DNA from 4 places in the Kaistia sp. SLG-1 genome. Region 1 is predicted to be linked to each of the others. Evidence: predicted binding sites of a transcription regulator. Region 1 holds the regulator's gene; each other region holds the start of a gene.
The links. The regulator LexA, encoded in region 1, represses DNA repair genes until DNA is damaged. The targets are predictions, from matches to a motif close to TGTTCNNNNTGTGTTCNG.
Positions count from the first base shown of each region.

Region 2: AC6HZP_RS08630 (PA0069 family radical SAM protein) is a predicted target of LexA. The motif match lies at 2,413-2,430, and genes of this name have one in related genera.
Region 3: recA (recombinase RecA) is a predicted target of LexA. The motif match lies at 2,362-2,379, and genes of this name have one in related genera.
Region 4: AC6HZP_RS14465 (DNA polymerase IV) is a predicted target of LexA. The motif match lies at 1,804-1,821, and genes of this name have one in related genera.

Region 1 covers NZ_AP048544.1:3,048,256-3,052,462, reverse strand. The annotation lists gene AC6HZP_RS13830 (ComEC/Rec2 family competence protein) at 1-2,004, shown strand, start outside; gene lexA (transcriptional repressor LexA) at 1,998-2,702, opposite strand; gene AC6HZP_RS13820 (SDR family NAD(P)-dependent oxidoreductase) at 2,929-3,681, opposite strand; gene AC6HZP_RS13815 (SDR family NAD(P)-dependent oxidoreductase) at 3,762-4,207, opposite strand, start outside.
Region 2 covers NZ_AP048544.1:1,937,359-1,941,565, reverse strand. The annotation lists gene AC6HZP_RS08650 (tetratricopeptide repeat protein) at 1-6, shown strand, start outside; gene AC6HZP_RS08645 (4-(cytidine 5'-diphospho)-2-C-methyl-D-erythritol kinase) at 3-926, shown strand; gene moaB (molybdenum cofactor biosynthesis protein B) at 996-1,544, shown strand; gene AC6HZP_RS08635 (glycosyltransferase) at 1,748-2,341, opposite strand; gene AC6HZP_RS08630 (PA0069 family radical SAM protein) at 2,499-3,593, shown strand; gene AC6HZP_RS08625 (NYN domain-containing protein) at 3,734-4,207, shown strand, end outside.
Region 3 covers NZ_AP048544.1:3,636,634-3,640,840, forward strand. The annotation lists gene alaS (alanine--tRNA ligase) at 1-633, opposite strand, end outside; gene AC6HZP_RS16715 (GFA family protein) at 764-1,123, opposite strand; gene recA (recombinase RecA) at 1,227-2,312, opposite strand; gene AC6HZP_RS16725 (serine hydrolase domain-containing protein) at 2,596-3,876, shown strand; gene AC6HZP_RS16730 (SDR family NAD(P)-dependent oxidoreductase) at 3,880-4,207, opposite strand, start outside.
Region 4 covers NZ_AP048544.1:3,182,657-3,186,863, forward strand. The annotation lists gene gatA (Asp-tRNA(Asn)/Glu-tRNA(Gln) amidotransferase subunit GatA) at 1-1,286, opposite strand, end outside; gene gatC (Asp-tRNA(Asn)/Glu-tRNA(Gln) amidotransferase subunit GatC) at 1,384-1,671, opposite strand; gene AC6HZP_RS14465 (DNA polymerase IV) at 1,902-3,179, shown strand; gene AC6HZP_RS14470 (DUF1801 domain-containing protein) at 3,313-3,789, shown strand; gene AC6HZP_RS14475 (DUF1801 domain-containing protein) at 3,834-4,207, shown strand, end outside.

The DNA.
Region 1 (4,207 bases):
GGCGCGATCTATTGGGCCGTCCGGGCAGGGCTCGCTTTGGTGCCGGCGCTGGCGCTCCGGCGGCCGATCAAGAAATGGGCTGCCATCGCCGCGCTCCTTCTCAGCGGCTTCTACCTGCTGATCTCCGGTCTCGATGTCGCGGCGCAGCGCTCCTTCGTCATGACCTCGATCGCCTTCCTCGCCATCCTGGCCGACCGGCGGGCGATCTCGATGCGCAACGTCGCGCTCGCCGGGCTGGTCGTGCTCGCCGTGACGCCGGAGAGCATCCTTTCGGCCAGCTTCCAGATGTCGTTCGCCGCCACCGTGGCGCTCGTCGCCGGCTTCGAGCTCATGGCCGAGCGGCATCGGCGGCGCCTGGCGACGAACGCAACGCTGCCGCGAGGCCGCGCCGCGCTCCTCTCGCGGCGACTGCTGCTATTCGGCGGCGGCATGGTGGTGACCTCGCTCCTCGGCGGGCTCGGGACGACGCCCTTCGCGCTCTATCACTTCCAGCGCATGGCGCCGCTCTCGATCCTCGCCAATGTCGCGGCGATGCCGCTGACCGATTTCCTCGTCATGCCGGCGGCGCTGATCGCCGTGCTCCTCATGCCGTTCGGGCTGGAAGCGCCGCCGCTCGCCATCGTCGGCTGGGGCATCGACGGCATGCTCGTCGTCGCCGCCAAGGTCAGCGAATGGTCCGGGCAATCGGGCGGCGCCGCCATGCCGAGCGCCACGGCCCTTCTCATCTTCATCGCCGGCTTCGCCTGGCTGGCGCTCTGGCGCGAGCGCTGGCGGCTCGCCGGGCTGGCGCCGATGGTCCTCGGCGCCGCCCTGGCGCTCTATCCGGCGCGGCCAGGCCTGCTCGTCAGCGCCGACGGCCGCCAGATCGCGCTGCGCGGCGAGGACGGCCGCCATTCGATCGTCGCCCGCAAGCAGGACCGCTTCGTCACCGATATCTGGCTGCGCTCGGACGGCGATCCGCGCGACGCGGCGCTTCCCGGCGTCGTGCAGGCCGGCGGATGCGACGCCTCCGGCTGCGTCGGCCGGCTGCCGGATGGCGGCCTGGTGGCGCTGGCGCTCGACCGCTCCGCGTTTGAAGAGGATTGCCGCCGCGCGGTGCTGATCGTCAGCCCGCTCGCAGTGCCGGCAAGCTGCGGCCTGCACACGGCCGTCCTCGACCGGCATGCGCTCCGCCGCGCCGGCTCGATCGCCCTGATCCAGCGCGAGGGGATTTTAGCCGATTCGATGGAGGGGCTGGCCGATCCGGCCGCCCCGGCGGAGCCGGCCAAGGCTACCGCCCCGAACGGCCCGACCGCCCCGGACGAGCCAATCGCGTCGAATGCTCCGATCGCCCCAGCTGACGGATACCTTCCCGCCGATCCGCGCACGTCCAATACGGCGGCGGCCTCCGTGACCGCCGAGGCGGTCATCCCCGGCGGCGGGACGGCTCTGCCGCCAGCTCGGGACGATGAAACGGAGAGCCGCGCCGCCGACGCGACGGATGTCGGGGATCTTGCCGCTGCCGAGGCGTCTGGAACCGAAGCCGGAGCCGCGCCGGGCACGCTGCCTCCCGACCGGCAAAGGTCAGTCATTGCGTTGGGGCGCGTTGATCACGAGGCTTTGGCGAGTGCAGGCGAGGGGGCTTCCCGGCTTGGAGCGGCGGAACCCGTCCCTGTCCTGTCCGCGCCGGCCCAAACCGAATTGTCCAATGTCCCCCAGGCCGCTCCGCCGGAGCGCTATGCACGAGAGCGCCTGGCTCGAGAGCGCACTGCCGAAGCGCGCGATCCCGAGCGGCGCTCTGCCGACCAGGGCGATGCCAAAGAGAACGCTTTCCAGGAGCGCGATGCCGAAATCGAGCGCAGTGCCGAGGATGAAGACATCCTCCCGCCGACAAACGTCGAGACGCAATCCGAAGCCGGACTGCGTCCGATCCAGCTTGCCGACCGCTTCGAGGTCCTGACCGCCTATGCCCCGGTGCGCCGGCCGTGGATGCCGCGCTACGAGCCGGGGCCGGACGATCAGTAGGTGCGGAGCAAGCCGACCAGCTTGCCCTGAATGCGGACCCGGTCGGGTCCGAAGATGCGCGTCTCATAGGCCGGGTTGGCGGCTTCGAGCGCGATCGACGCGCCCTTGCGGCGGAGCCGCTTCAGCGTCGCCTCTTCCTCGTCGACCAGCGCGACGACGATGTCGCCGGAATCGGCATTGTCGCTCTTGCGGATGAGCACGGTGTCGCCGTCGAGGATGCCGGCCTCGATCATCGAATCGCCGCGCACTTCGAGCGCGAAATGCTCGCCGGCGCGCAGCATTTCCGGCGGAACGGAGATCGAATGGCTCTGCGTCTGGATGGCCGAGATCGGCACGCCGGCGGCGATGCGGCCCATCACCGGGATAATGACGGGCTGTGCGAGATCCGGCATTTCTTCGACCGGGCGGACCCGGCCGAGGCTGCCCTCGATCACGCTCGGCGAGAAGGCCTGCTTCTTCGGCCGCGCCAGGGTCGGCGTCATCGTCTCGGGGAGGCGGACGACCTCCAGCGCGCGGGCCCGGTTGGGCAGGCGGCGGATGAAGCCACGTTCCTCCAGCGCCTTGATCAGGCGATGGATGCCGGACTTGGAGCGCAGGTCGAGCGCGTCCTTCATTTCATCGAAAGAGGGAGGGACGCCTGCTTCCTTCAGTCGCTCGTTGATGAACAGGAGAAGTTCATACTGCTTCCGAGTGAGCATGGTGATCTCGCGCTGCGGGCCTTGCCAAGGGGGACGACAGAATCGTCAAGGTACAAAACGCGAACAGAATAACTGTTCCCCATGCGTTCCGCAAGGCAGCGCGGCAGGAGCGCGATCGCTGGGCGGCGCTGGACGCGCGATCGCGGGACGAAGGCGGGCGATCGTCGTCCGCCTCCGGCATCGAGAACCGGGGCTCCGGTTTGAGCGTGGGCGGCCGGGATCCCGACTACATCGTCGTCCAGCCGCCGTCGCAGGGCAGGATGACGCCGTTGATGTTCGGCGAGTCGTCCGAGAGAAGCCAGAGGATGGAGTGGACGATGATGTCGGGCTCCACCGACGGCGGCGCGGTCTCAAGGATCGGGGCCGTGATCTCCTTGGCATAGTCCGAACGGAACCGCGTATCCATGCCCGTCTTGACGCCGCCCGGCGCGACGACGTTGGAGCGGATGCCCTTGGTGCCGTAGTAGAAGGCGATCGATTTCGCCAGGCCGTTCAGGCCGTGCTTCGAGCTGGTATAGGCGACGCCCGACAGCGACGAGCGGAAACTGGCCTCGGACGAGACGAAGGCGAAATTGCCTTTGCCGCGGGCGAGCATCTGCGGCAGCACCGCGCGGGCGAGCCGCATCGGCGCCGTCAGGTTCAATTCGAACACCTTGTGCCAGGTGGCGTCGTCCATCTCGGCCGGCGGCAGCCAGCCGTCAGTGATGCCGGCAATGTTCGCCACGCCGTCGATCCTGCCGTCGCTGGCGGCGGCGAGGGTGTCGATGAAGGACTGCTCGGTCAGGTCACCGACCACGGCGACGACGCTTCCGGCCGGCGCCTGTTGCGCCAGGCTTTCGAGGTTGTCGGCCGAGATGTCGGCGGCGAGGACCCGCGCGCCTTCGGCGGCGAGGCGAAGCGCCGTGGCGCGGCCGATGCCGGCGCCGGCTCCGGTCACGATGATCGTCTGGCCCGTGAACCGGCCTGCGGACTGCGTCATGGTCTGGCACTCATGCATGGTTGGAGAGGATCGGCGGCTCGCGGCCCGGACGGGAGGAGTCCGGGCCGCGACGAAGCGGATCAGAGGCGGAGCGCCGCCTTGGAGACGTCTTCCCAGGACTCCCAGGTGCGGATGCGGTCGGCGTAGATGTCTTTGACCAGCGGCAGCAGGTCGCCGAGGATCAGCCGGAGCGGCGGCTTGTCGGAATCGACGAGCTTCAGGATCGCCGGCACCGTGGCGCGGGGATCGCCGAGCTGGTCGGCGGTGAGGCGCTCGGCGAGCTCCTCGCGGACGACATTGTAGGCGGGGATCTCCGTCGCCTGCTTCATCGTCGGGCCCTCGAGGAAGCTGGTGGCGTAGCCGGCCGGCTCGATCAGGGTCACCTTGATGCCGAACCGTTCGACTTCGCCGGCGAGCGCCTCGACGATGCCCTCGACCGCGAACTTGGCGCCTTCATAGATGCCGGCCGTCGGCAGGGCGACGACGCCCGCCACGCTCGACATCTGCAGGATGTGGCCGAAGCCCT
Region 2 (4,207 bases), 1.1 Mb from region 1:
GAGTGACGCATCCGGCTGGAAACACGCACGGCGCGGATCCCGGCGCCGTGCTCGGCGCGGAATTCGCGCCGGCGAAGATCAACCTCGCTTTGCACGTCACCGGCCGTCGCGCCGATGGCTATCACGAGCTCGACAGTCTCGTCGTGTTCGCCGGGATCGGCGACACGATCGAGGCGATCGCCGAACCCGGCGCCCTGACGCCAGCGCTTCGGATCGATGGCCCCTTCGCGGCCGGGCTCGATATCGGGCCGGACAATCTCGTGCTGCGCGCCGCGCGGGCGCATCAGGCGGCGGGCGGCGCGATTGGCGGCCTCGGCCTCAGGCTCATCAAAAACCTGCCGGTCGCCTCCGGCATCGGCGGCGGTTCGGCCGACGCGGCGGCGACGCTGCGCCTGCTGGCGCGCATCGCCCCCCTCCCCGCCGGCTCGGCGACCGTGCCCGACGCGATCGCGGCGACGCTCGGCGCCGACGTGCCGATGTGCCTGCGCTCGACGCCGCTGCGTGCCACGGGGATCGGCGACCGGCTCGCGCCGGCAAGCGGCCTGCCCCGGCTGCCGATGCTGCTCGTCAATCCGCGCGCCGCCGTCTCGACGCCGGCCGTGTTCCGGCAACTCGCCCGCGCCGACCATCCCGCCCTGCCCGACCTGCCGACTACTTTCACCGACGCCGCCGCGCTCGCCGCCTGGCTGCGCGGCACGCGCAACGATCTCGAGGCGCCGGCCATCGCGACGCTTCCCGTCATCGCCGACGGGATCGCCGCCGTCGGCGCGACGGAGGCTTGCCTGCTGGCACGGATGTCCGGCTCCGGCGCGACCGTGTTCGGGATCTATCCGGACGATGCGAGCGCTGCCCGCGCCGCGGCGCGCATCAAAGCAGCGCATCCGGACTGGTGGATCGCCGCGACCGCCGCGGAGGGTAGCGACTAGCTATCCCGCTTTCCTTGGCGCTTGGCAGCGACTATGTCTCGGCAGAGATTGCGCGACGAGGAACCCGCCATGGCCGACGAGACCCTGCCCTTCATTCCGGTCCGCTTCGCCGTGCTCACGGTCTCCGACACGCGCTCGCTCGAAGATGACCGGTCGGGCCAGACGCTGGCCGAGCGCATCCAGTCGGCCGGGCATGTGCTGGCCGAGCGCGCCATCGTCCCTGACGATGTCGACGAGATCCGGACCATCGTCTCGTGCTGGATCGAGGATGACGGCATCGACGTCGTCATCACCACGGGCGGCACCGGCTTCACCGGCCGCGACGTCACGCCCGAGGCCGTGGAGCCGCTGTTCGAAAAGCGCATGGACGGCTTCTCGGCCGTGTTCCATCGCCTGAGCTATGAGAAGATCGGCACCGCGACGATCCAGTCGCGCGCCACCGCCGGCGTCGCCAACTCGACCTTCATCTTCGCGATCCCCGGCTCGCCCGGCGCCTGCCGGGACGCCTGGGACGGCATCCTCAGCCTGCAATTCGATTATCGCAGCCGGCCGTGCAATTTCGTCGAGATCATGCCGCGCCTCGACGAGCACCTGAAGCGCGGCAAGCTCCAGGCCTGAGGGTCTCGCCCGGAATGTGGGGGACGCTGTTCCTTCACCTCTCCCTGAGGGAGAGGTCGACGGCCGAAGGCCGGCGGGTGAGGGTTTACGGCCTCACCGGATAGTTCCCTAAACCCTCACCCGGAGCTTCGCTCCGACCTCTCCCTCAGGGAGAGGTGAAGAAAGGGTCAGACCCCGCTAAAGGGAGGCAGGAAGAAGGGCTGTCAGGCGGCGGCGCCGCGCGAGATCGCCCGGGCGCGCAGGAACGACATCCTGCCGCGGCCGATGCGGCGGCCGAGATCGCTCTCGGCGCGGCGAGCCTCGGCGCGATGACCGCCGACGGCGCGATAGAGGCTCGACGGAACCAGCAGGCCCTGCTCTGGCAAGGGCGCGGCCAGCAAACGGGCGCGGAGCGCGGCGCGGGTCTCCGCCAGCCGCGAGCGCCAGCCGAAGCCGGCATGGGCGAGACGGAAGGAGGCCGCGCGCGTCGCGCCGCTGCCCGCCATCGCCAGCCGGTCGATGAAGTCGCGCGCCTCGCGCTGCCAGCCGGGCTCGAGCATCACGTCCGGCGACAGGAAGAGCAGCCAGTCGGAGCGGGCGAGGCTCGCGCCCCTCGCGAGATCCGCGCCGCGCTCGCCCGTGCCCTCGACGAGCTTGCAGCCGGCCGCGTCGGCGACGGCGACCGTGCCGTCCGTCGAGCCGCTGTCGACGACGATCACTTCGCGCACCATGCCGTCGGCGGCGGCAGGCACGAGGGCCGCCAGCGCATGCGCCAGCGCCAGCTCGTCATTGCGGGTGGAGAGGATCACGCTGATCATTCCTTCGATCTTAGCGTTAAATTTTGCGTCTGCGAGATCAAACAAGCGAGACGTTCCGTCGCAATCTCATGCGTTCTTGTTTTGTTCTCAAAACGGGCGTATGAGTCGCTTCATGTCGCTCGCACGCTCCCTCCCCCCGCATCTTGACCCGCTGCTCATGCCGGCGGACCCGACCCTGACCGCGTCGATCGATCCTGACCGTCGACGCGGACGTGGCGCCCAGAGCAACAGCTCTGGGCGCTTCGAACGCTTCCAGTCGATCCCCTTCGACGATGGCTGGCAGACGCTGGACGAGCTGCCGCCGTTCAAGACCGAGGTGATGCCGGAAAAGGCGAAGACGATCATCACCCGCAACGATTCGCCGGATCTCGCCTTCGACCGCTCGATCAATCCGTATCGCGGCTGCGAGCATGGCTGCTCCTACTGCTTCGCGCGGCCGACGCATGCCTATATGGGCCTGTCGGCCGGCCTCGATTTCGAATCGAAGCTCTTCTACAAGCCCGACGCCGCCAAGCTCCTGGAGAAGGAGCTTTCGGACCCGGACTACAAGCCGCGCACGATCGCCATCGGCACCAACACCGATCCCTACCAGCCGATCGAGCGCCAGCACCGCATGATGCGCGACATCCTCGAGGTACTGGACCGCTTCAACCATCCGGTCGGCATCGTCACCAAATCGGCGCTGGTGCTGCGCGACGTCGACATTCTCGGCCGCATGGCGGAGCGCGGCCTCGCCAAGGTGGCGCTGTCGATCACCACGCTCGACCGCAAGCTGGCGCGCGACATGGAGCCGCGCGCGGCGACCCCGGGCCGCCGGCTCGACGCCGTGCGCGGGCTGGCGGATGCGGGCGTGCCGGTCGGCGTGCTCGTCGCGCCGATCATCCCGGCGCTGAACGATAGCGAGGTCGAGCGCATCCTCGACGCGGCCGTCGCCGCCGGCGCCACCGAGGCCGGCTACGTGCTGCTGCGCCTGCCGCTCGAGGTCAGCGAGATCTTCAAGGAATGGCTGCTCCGCCACTATCCCGACCGCTACCGGCACGTGATGTCGGTGCTGCGCTCGATGCGCGGCGGCAAGGACTATGACGCGACCTTCGGCAAGCGGCAGAAGGGCGAAGGCCCCTATGCCTGGCAGATCGGGCGGCGCTTCGAGATCGCGGCGCGGCGGCTGGAACTGAACCGGCGCAGCCTCAAGCTGCGGACCGACCTGTTTTCCCCGCCCGTCCGCCAGCCGGCACAGCTGAGCCTGTTCTAGGGTCTTCAGGAAGTGGTGAAATGCGCCGCCGTCCCGGCCAGGCCAGCGCATCTGTGCTAACAAGGTGGGATCTGGCGCGCATGTGGCAGGCGCCTCGCGCCGCGGTCGCTTGCCGCTCCCCGTTGCGATCGGAGCATAAATTGGCGGATCAACTTCCCGGAGCCACGGCGAAACTCGCCCTTCTGATCGACGCCGACAATGTCCGGGCCGATTTCCTGCCCATCATCATCCGCGAGGCCTCGACGATCGGGCGGGTCGTGATCCGCCGCGTCTACGGCCATTTCGCCTCCAGCTCGATGTCGCAGTGGCAGCCGCTGCTGCACAGCCATGCGCTGACGCCGGTGCATGTGCCGCCAGCCGCCGTCGGCAAGAACGCGACGGACATGAAGCTCGCCATCGAGGCGATGGACATGCTGCACGAGAAGGGTCTCGACGGGTTCTGCATCGCGTCCAGCGACAGCGATTTCACCACGCTCGCAAGCCGCATCCGCGAGGACGGCCTCGCCGTCTACGGCTTCGGCGAGCAGAAATCGACCAAGCCCTATGTCGCCGCCTGCGACCGCTTCTTCTATTGCGACCTGCTGCTCGCCGAGGAGCGCCAGACGAGCGAGCCC
Region 3 (4,207 bases), 590 kb from region 1:
CTGCTCGAACTGCATGAAGACGAGATTCCAGATCTCGATGAAGCGGTCGCCATCCTCGTCCGGGCTGCCCGGAGGGCCGCCGGGGATGTGGTCGCCATGGTCGAAGAAGATCTCCGAGCACGGGCCGCAGGGGCCGGTGTCGCCCATCTGCCAGAAATTGTCGGACGTCGCGATGCGGATGATCTTGTCGTCCGACAGGCCGGCGATCTTCTTCCAGAGGCCGAACGCCTCCTCGTCATCGTGATAGACGGTGACGCAGAGCTTCTCCTTCGCGAGGCCGAACTCCTTGGTGACGAGCGTCCAGGCGAGCTCGATCGCGCGCTCCTTGAAATAGTCGCCGAAGGAGAAATTGCCGAGCATCTCGAAGAAGGTGTGATGCCGCGCGGTGTAGCCGACATTGTCGAGATCGTTGTGCTTGCCGCCGGCGCGCACGCATTTCTGCGAGGTGGTGGCGCGCGGATAGGGCGCGGCGGAGCGGCCGGTGAAATAGTCCTTGAACTGGACCATGCCGGCATTGGTGAACATCAGCGTCGGATCGTTGCGCGGCACGAGCGGGCTCGACGCGACGATCTCGTGACCGTTCTTCTGATAGAAGCCGAGATACGCCGACCGAATGTCGTTGACGCTGCTCATGAACTGACCCGCCTGCTACAGAGGCAAAGCGCGTCTTGGCGCGCCCTGCCGAAGGAATTGTGCGGGCGTTTGTAGCGACCGCCAAGCAGACTGTCCAGAAAGCGCGTCAGCCGGCCCCAGACGGATCGTTTCAGTGGCTGCGGCCGTCGAAGGCGGTGACCGTGACGGTCGAGAGATCCATGTCGTCGAGACAGCGGACATTGACCGCCACCATCTCGGCGCCGTCGGGCCCGACGCCGCGGCCGAACGAGCCGACGCCGCAATGTGAACAGAACATATGATGGATGCGGAAGCGGTTGAACTGGTAGTCGGTGAGGTCGTCGGCGCCGCTTTCGAGCGTGAAATCCGCGGCCGGCACGAAGGCGAGCCAGTGGCCGCGCTTCTGGCAGATCGAGCAGTTGCACGACATCGCCGTGCCGAAATCGCCGCGCACCGTGAACCGGACCCGGCCGCAATGACAGCCGCCGCCCCGCGTCTCGCTCGCCGCCATCCTCGCCTCCCGGTGACTTTTCTTTCAGCGAGGCCGGCGAAAAGCGCCGGCCCCGATCGAGCGACGGACGCCGGGGCGGGCGATCCCCTCCCCGGCCTGTTCCTTACGCCTCGAGCGCGTCGTCGCCGTCGCTGTCGTCCTCGGGGCCGCCCTTGGTGAGCTGCTCGGCGATCAGGCCGGCATTCTGGCGGATCGCCAGCTCGATCGTCGCAGCAACCTTCGGGTTTTCGCGCAAAAAGTTCTTGGCGTTCTCGCGGCCCTGGCCGAGGCGCTGGCTGTCATAGGAGAACCAGGCGCCCGACTTCTCGACGATGCCCGCCTTGACGCCGAGATCGACGAGCTCGCCCATCTTGGAGACGCCCTCGCCATACATGATGTCGAACTCGACCTGCTTGAACGGCGGCGCCAGCTTGTTCTTGACGACCTTGACGCGGGTCTGGTTGCCGACCACCTCGTCGCGCTCCTTGATCGCGCCGATGCGGCGGATGTCGAGGCGGACGGAGGCATAGAACTTCAGCGCGTTGCCGCCCGTCGTCGTCTCCGGATTGCCGAACATGACGCCGATCTTCATGCGGATCTGGTTGATGAAGATCACCATCGTGTTCGACTTCGAGATCGACGCGGTGAGCTTGCGGAGCGCCTGGCTCATCAGGCGAGCCTGCAGGCCGGGCAGGCTGTCGCCCATCTCGCCCTCGATTTCGGCGCGCGGCGTCAGCGCCGCGACCGAATCGACGACCAGCACGTCGACCGCGCCGGAGCGGACCAGCGTGTCGGTGATCTCGAGCGCCTGCTCGCCGGTATCGGGCTGGGAAATCAGCAGGTCGTCGAGATTGACGCCGAGCTTGCGGGCGTAGATCGGATCGAGCGCGTGCTCGGCGTCGACGAAGGCGCAGATGCCGCCATTCTTCTGCGCCTCGGCGATGGTGTGCAGCGCCAGCGTGGTCTTGCCCGACGATTCCGGCCCGTAGACCTCGATGATTCGGCCGCGCGGCAGGCCCCCGATGCCAAGCGCGATATCGAGGCCGATGGAGCCGGTCGAAACCGTGCCGATCTCGACGGCCTTGTTCTGGCCGAGTCGCATGATCGACCCCTTGCCAAAGGCCCGTTCGATCTGGGAGAGCGCTGCATCCAGCGCCTTCGACTTGTCCATGGTGGCCCCTTCGACGAGACGGAGAGAAGATTGAGACATTCCGGCGCTCCTTATTCCACACCGCTCGGACGTGAGCAAACACGGACAATGTACACGTTTTGTTCTCGTCCGCAAGCCCCGTCGACCCGCGCCGTCGCCAGTGGCGGCGCGCGCCTTCCAAGGCTAGGGTAATGTGTCGCCGCCGGACGGCGATCCATAAGGGAGGCCATCTATGTCGCGATGCTCTGCCAGGCTCCGGGCCGGACGAAGCCAAGCGGGCTTCGTCGCCGCCGCCCTGCTTTCGGTCATGCTGCTCCCGGCATCGGCGCAAGAGACAAAATCCATGACGGCTCCCATGACGGCTCCGGTAACGACCATCTCGGCAACGGCGCCGATGACGGCCGAGGAATCCGATCCCGGCAAGCTCGGCTGGATGGTGGGGTCGCCGCCGCCCGCCGACAAGATCATCCGCTACAGCGATCCGGATTTTTTCGCTTTCCCCAAGCTGCGCTGGACGGTCTGCCATTTCCGCGAGCTCGCGCCGACGGTCGGCGTCGGCCGCGGCCTCGGTCCGCTGCGCTTCTTCGATCGCGCGATCGATCCGGCGATCGACGCGCTGACCTTCACGCCGCTCGGCGACACAAAGCCGATGCGCTTCGCCGATTCGCTCGCCGCCAACTACACGGACGGCATCGTCATCCTGCATGACGGCGTCCTCGTCTACGAGCGCTATGCCGGCTGCCTCGACGAGACCGGCAAGCATGCGGCGATGTCGGTGACGAAGTCGCTGACCGGCCTGCTCGGCGAGACGCTGGTGGCGGAAGGCAAGCTCGACGAGAACGCCAGGGTCGCGACGCTGGTGCCGGAACTCACTGAGAGCGCGTTCGGCGATGCGACCGTGCGCCAGGTGCTCGATATGACCACCGGCCTCCACTACAGCGAGGACTATGCCGACCCGGACGCCGACGTCTGGATCTATTCGGCCGCCGGCAATCCCTTGCCGAAGCCGGCCGACTACACCGGCCCGCGCAGCTATTTCGACTATCTGAAGACGGTCCGGAAGGAGGGCGAACACGGCGCCGCCTTCGGCTACAGGACGATCAATTCGGACGCGCTCGGCTGGATCATCGCCCGCGTCACGGGCAAATCCGTCGCCGCGCTGCTGTCGGAGCGGATCTGGAGCCGGATGGGCGCCGAGCAGGACGCCTATTACACGCTCGATTCGACCGGAACGCCCTTCGCCGGCGGCGGCTTCAGCGCCGGCCTCCGCGACATGGCGCGCATCGGCCAGCTGATGCTGGACAATGGCAGGCAGGCCGGCGAGCAGATCATCCCCGAGGCGGCGATCGCCCATATCCGCGCCGGCGGCGACAAGGCGGCCTTCGCCAAGGCCAATTATCCGCTGCTGAAGGGCTGGAGCTACAGCGGCATGTGGTGGATCTCGCACAACCCGAACGGCGCCTTCATGGCGCGCGGCGTGCACGGCCAGGCGATCTATGTCGATCCGGCCGCGCGCATGGTGATCGCCCGCTTCGCCTCCAACCCCGTCGCCAGCAACGCCGCCAACGACCCGACGAGCCTGCCCGCCTATGAGGCGGTGGCGAAATACCTGATGACGAAGTGAGGATCAGGCGGTCAGGCCGCCATCGACGACGATCGTCTGGCCGGTGACATAACGCGCCTCGGGCGAGGCGAGATAGGCGACGGTCGCGGCGATTTCCTGGACCTCGCCATAGCGGCCGGCCGGAATGCGGGCGATGCGCTCCGGCGTGCTCGGCAGCGAATCGATGAAGCCGGGCGCGACGGCGTTGATGCTGACGCCGTCCTTGGCGAGCAGCCGCGCCGCGACGCCGACATAGGCCGAAAGCCCGGCGCGCAGCACCGAGGACGAGGCGAAATCGGGATCGTTGCGCTTGGCGGCGAAGCTCGAGATCGCGATCACCGCGCCCTTCGAG
Region 4 (4,207 bases), 130 kb from region 1:
TACATCTCGACCGGCGAGGCCGTCGCCATTTCCGCGAGCCCGAAGGCGGCGGACGGCGTTGCCGGCGTCAGCACGGCATCGACGCCGGCGACGAAGGCGAGGTCGAAATCGCGCTTGATCAGGGTGCGGATGCGCTGGGCGCGGACATAGTAGGCGTCGTAATAGCCGGCCGACAGCACATAGGTGCCGATCAGGATGCGGCGCTTCACCTCGCGGCCGAAGCCGGCCGAGCGGGTGTTCTCGTACATCGAGGCGATGTCGTCGCCGGGAACCCGCAGGCCGTAGCGGACACCGTCATAGCGCGCCAGGTTGGACGAGGCCTCGGCCGGCGCCACGATGTAATAGGCCGGCAGCGCGTATTTCGTATGCGGCAGCGAGATGTCGACGATCTCGGCGCCGGCTTCCTTCAGCCAGGCGATGCCCTGCTGCCAGAGCGCCTCGATCTCGTCCGACATGCCGTCGAGCCGGTATTCGCGCGGGATGCCGATGCGCAGCCCCTTCACCGACTGGCCGATCGCGCCCTCGTAGTCGCCGACCGGAACATCGACCGAGGTCGTGTCCTTGTCGTCGACCGAGGCCATCGACTTCAGCAGGATCGCGGCATCGCGCACCGTGCGGGCGATCGGGCCGGCCTGGTCGAGCGACGAGGCGAAGGCGACCGTGCCCCAGCGCGAGCAGCGGCCATAGGTCGGCTTGATGCCGACGGTGCCGGTGAAGGCGGCCGGCTGGCGGATCGAGCCGCCGGTATCGGTCGCGGTGGCGCCGGCGCAGAGACGCGCGGCGACGGCCGCCGCCGAGCCGCCCGAGGAACCACCGGGAACCAGCGGCGCGTTCGAGCCTTCCTTGCGCCACGGATTGACGACCGGGCCGTAATAGGAGGTCTCGTTCGACGAGCCCATGGCGAACTCGTCCATGTTCAGCTTGCCGAGCATGACCGCGCCGTCGTTCCAGAGATTGGCGGTGACGGTCGATTCATAGTTCGGCTTGAACTGGTCGAGGATGTGCGACGCAGCCTGGGTGTGGACGCCTTCGGTCGCGAACAGGTCCTTGATGCCGAGCGGCACGCCTTCAAGCGCCCGGCCCTCGCCCTTCGCCAGCCGCTCGTCGGAAGCGGCCGCCATGCTCAGCGCCTGGTCCGGCGTCTCGAAGACATAGGCATTCAGCGAACGCGCGGCTTCCATCGCGGCGAGATAGGCCTTGGTCAGCTCCGTGGCGGAGAAGGCCTTGGCCGACAATCCCTCGCGGATCTCGGCAATGGTCAGGCTGGTCAGGTCTGTCGAAGACATCGGCATCTCGAAAATCAGGAGGCGGAAGCGGTGAGCGGCGTCACCGTGCTGAGGACGCGCGCGCCCTCTTCGAAAAGTCTGCGGCCCGTGCCGGGCGTCACTCGACGACCTTCGGCACGACGAAGAAATCGTCGTCCGAAACCGGCGCATTGGCGACGACGCGATCGGCATAATAGCCGTCCGAGACGACGTCGGCGCGCTTCTTCATCGTCTGCGCGACCACCGAGGTCAGCGGCTCGACGCCCTCGACATCGACCTCGTTCAACTGCTCGGCGAAACCGAGAATGGCGTTGATCTCGCCCTGGAAGGAAGCGGCTTCCTCCTCGGTGACAGCGATCCGGGCGAGATGAGCGACCCGCTTGACGGTGGCGATGTCGACGGACATGGCGAGAACCCTTTGGCAAGAACCGGTTGGACGCGCCGGCAGGCGGCGGAAATATCCGCCCGCTATATCACCCGCCCTCGCCGCACCGCAACTGAACAGGTTTTCCGCACCGATTATTGCCGCGGGGACCTCTGGAACAAACAGCGAACGGATTGCAGGGCCGCCAACGGGCCGCTAACCTGCCCGCTCGCGGCACCGGGCCGTATCCGGACCGCCATGATCGGACCGCCATGTCGACCGCTGCCAACACCCTCGCCGGCTTTTGCCGCGATTGCCTGACGCCGGCGGCCGGCCGCCGCTGCCCGGCCTGCGGCAGCCCACGCCTGGTGGCGCATCCCGAACTCGGCGCGCTCGCCATCACCCATGTCGATTGCGACGCCTTCTACGCCTCGATCGAGAAGCGCGACGATCCTGATCTCGCCGACAAGCCGGTCATCATCGGCGGCGGAAAACGCGGCGTCGTCTCGACTTGCTGCTACATCGCCCGCATCCACGGCGTCCGCTCGGCGATGCCGATGTACAAGGCGCTGGAGCTCTGCCCCGACGCCACCGTGATTCGGCCGAACATGGAGAAGTATGTCGGCGTCGGCCAACAGATCCGCACGCTGATGCAGGAACTGACGCCGCTGGTCGAGCCGATCTCGATCGACGAGGCCTTCCTCGACCTCTCCGGCACCGAGCGGCTGCATGGCGCGCCGCCGGCGCTGACGATCGCCCGCTTCGCCCGCCGGGTCGAACAGGAGATCGGCATCACCATCTCGGTCGGCCTCTCCTTCAACAAGTTCCTCGCCAAGATCGCCTCCGACCTCGACAAGCCGCGCGGCTTCTCGGTGATCGGCCGCGGCGAGGCGCTCGCCTTCCTGGCCGACAAGCCCGTCAGCATGATCTGGGGCGTCGGCAAAGCGCTGGAGGCGAAGCTGGCCGAGAGCGGCATCAAGTCGATCGGCCAGCTGCAGCGGATGGAGGAGAGCGACCTCGCCAGGCGCTATGGCGTCATGGGGCTGCGGCTGGCGCGGCTTGCCCGCGCCGACGACCGCCGCGTCGTCGAGCCCCGGCACGAGGCGAAATCGATCGGTGCCGAGACGACGTTCGAGCACGACCTCGCCGATCTCGCGAGTCTGAGGCCGATCCTGCGCCGGCTGTCCGAAAAGGTGTCCGGCCGGCTGAAGCGGGCCGAGCTCGCCGCCTCGAACGTGACGCTGAAGCTGAAATCCGCCGACTTCAAGCTCCGCACCCGCTCGCGCCAGCTCGCCGACCCGACCCGGCTCGCCGACCGCATCTTTCGCACGGCGGAGCAGCTGTTGGCGCATGAGACAGATGGAACGACGTATCGCCTGATCGGCGTCCAGGTATCGGACTTCTCCGATCCGCAGTTCGCCGATCCCGACGACCTCGTCGACCCCGCCGCGGCCAAGCGCGCCAAGGCCGAGGAAGCGATCGACAAGGTGCGCGGCAAGTTCGGCAAGGCAGCCGTCGAGCACGGCATCACGTTTCGGAAGTCGGATTAGTCTCCGCCGGCTCGCAACTTCTTCACGCGCACCGGCATTCCCTTCGGGGGATGCGCTGCGGCGCGCGATTTGATGCCGCCGCCTCGCCGGGGCTAGGATCGCCGAGGGGGACGATGGAGGGAGGACCACGCCCATGACTGGCAAGACCGCGAGAAAGCCGGCGACGTCCGCCACCCGCCCGAATACGCAGGACGCTCCAGCCGGCGCGCCAAAACTGCTGGCCGGCGGCAATCCGCAGATCCCGAAGGGCTATGGCGACGAGCCCGTGCAGGCCTATATCGCCGCCATGCCGGGCTGGAAGCGCGATGTCGGCAAGGAGCTGGACGCGATCGTCACGCGCGCCGTGCCCGGCCTGCGCAAGGCGGTCAAATGGAACTCGCCCCTCTATGGCGTTGGCGACGATGGCACCTGGTTCCTGAGCTTTCACTGCATGACGAAATACGTGAAGGTCGCCTTCCTCCACGGCGCGGCTCTCGATCCGCCGCCGCCCGGCGCGTCGAAACAGGCGAATGTGCGCTATCTCGATATCCACGAGGACAAGCCCTTCGACGCGGCGGAGTTCGAGGCCTGGGTGAAGCAGGCGAGCCGGTTGCCCGGCGAAAAGATGTGAGCAGGCCGATCCCCGCCCACCGATCCCGAGAGAGGTGACAGTCCATGAAACCGACGCAGGACGACACGACCGAGGACGATCTCACCTCGCCGGCCCGGCAGATCGACGCCAAGATCCGCGAGCTCGGCGGCTGGCAAGGCGAGACGCTGGCCCGCGTCCGCCGCTGGATCCACGACGCCGATCCCGACGTGATCGAGGAAGTGAAATGGCGCGGCGTGCCCGTCTGGTCGCATGACGGCATTCTCTGCACCGGCGAAACCTACAAGAACGCCGTCAAGCTGACCTTCGCCAAGGGCGCCTCGCTCGACGATCCCAAGGGCCTCTTCAACTCCAGCCTCGAGGGCAACACCCGCCGCGCCATCGACATCCACCAGGACGAGGCGATCGACGAAGAAGCCTTCCTCGCCCTGATCCGCGC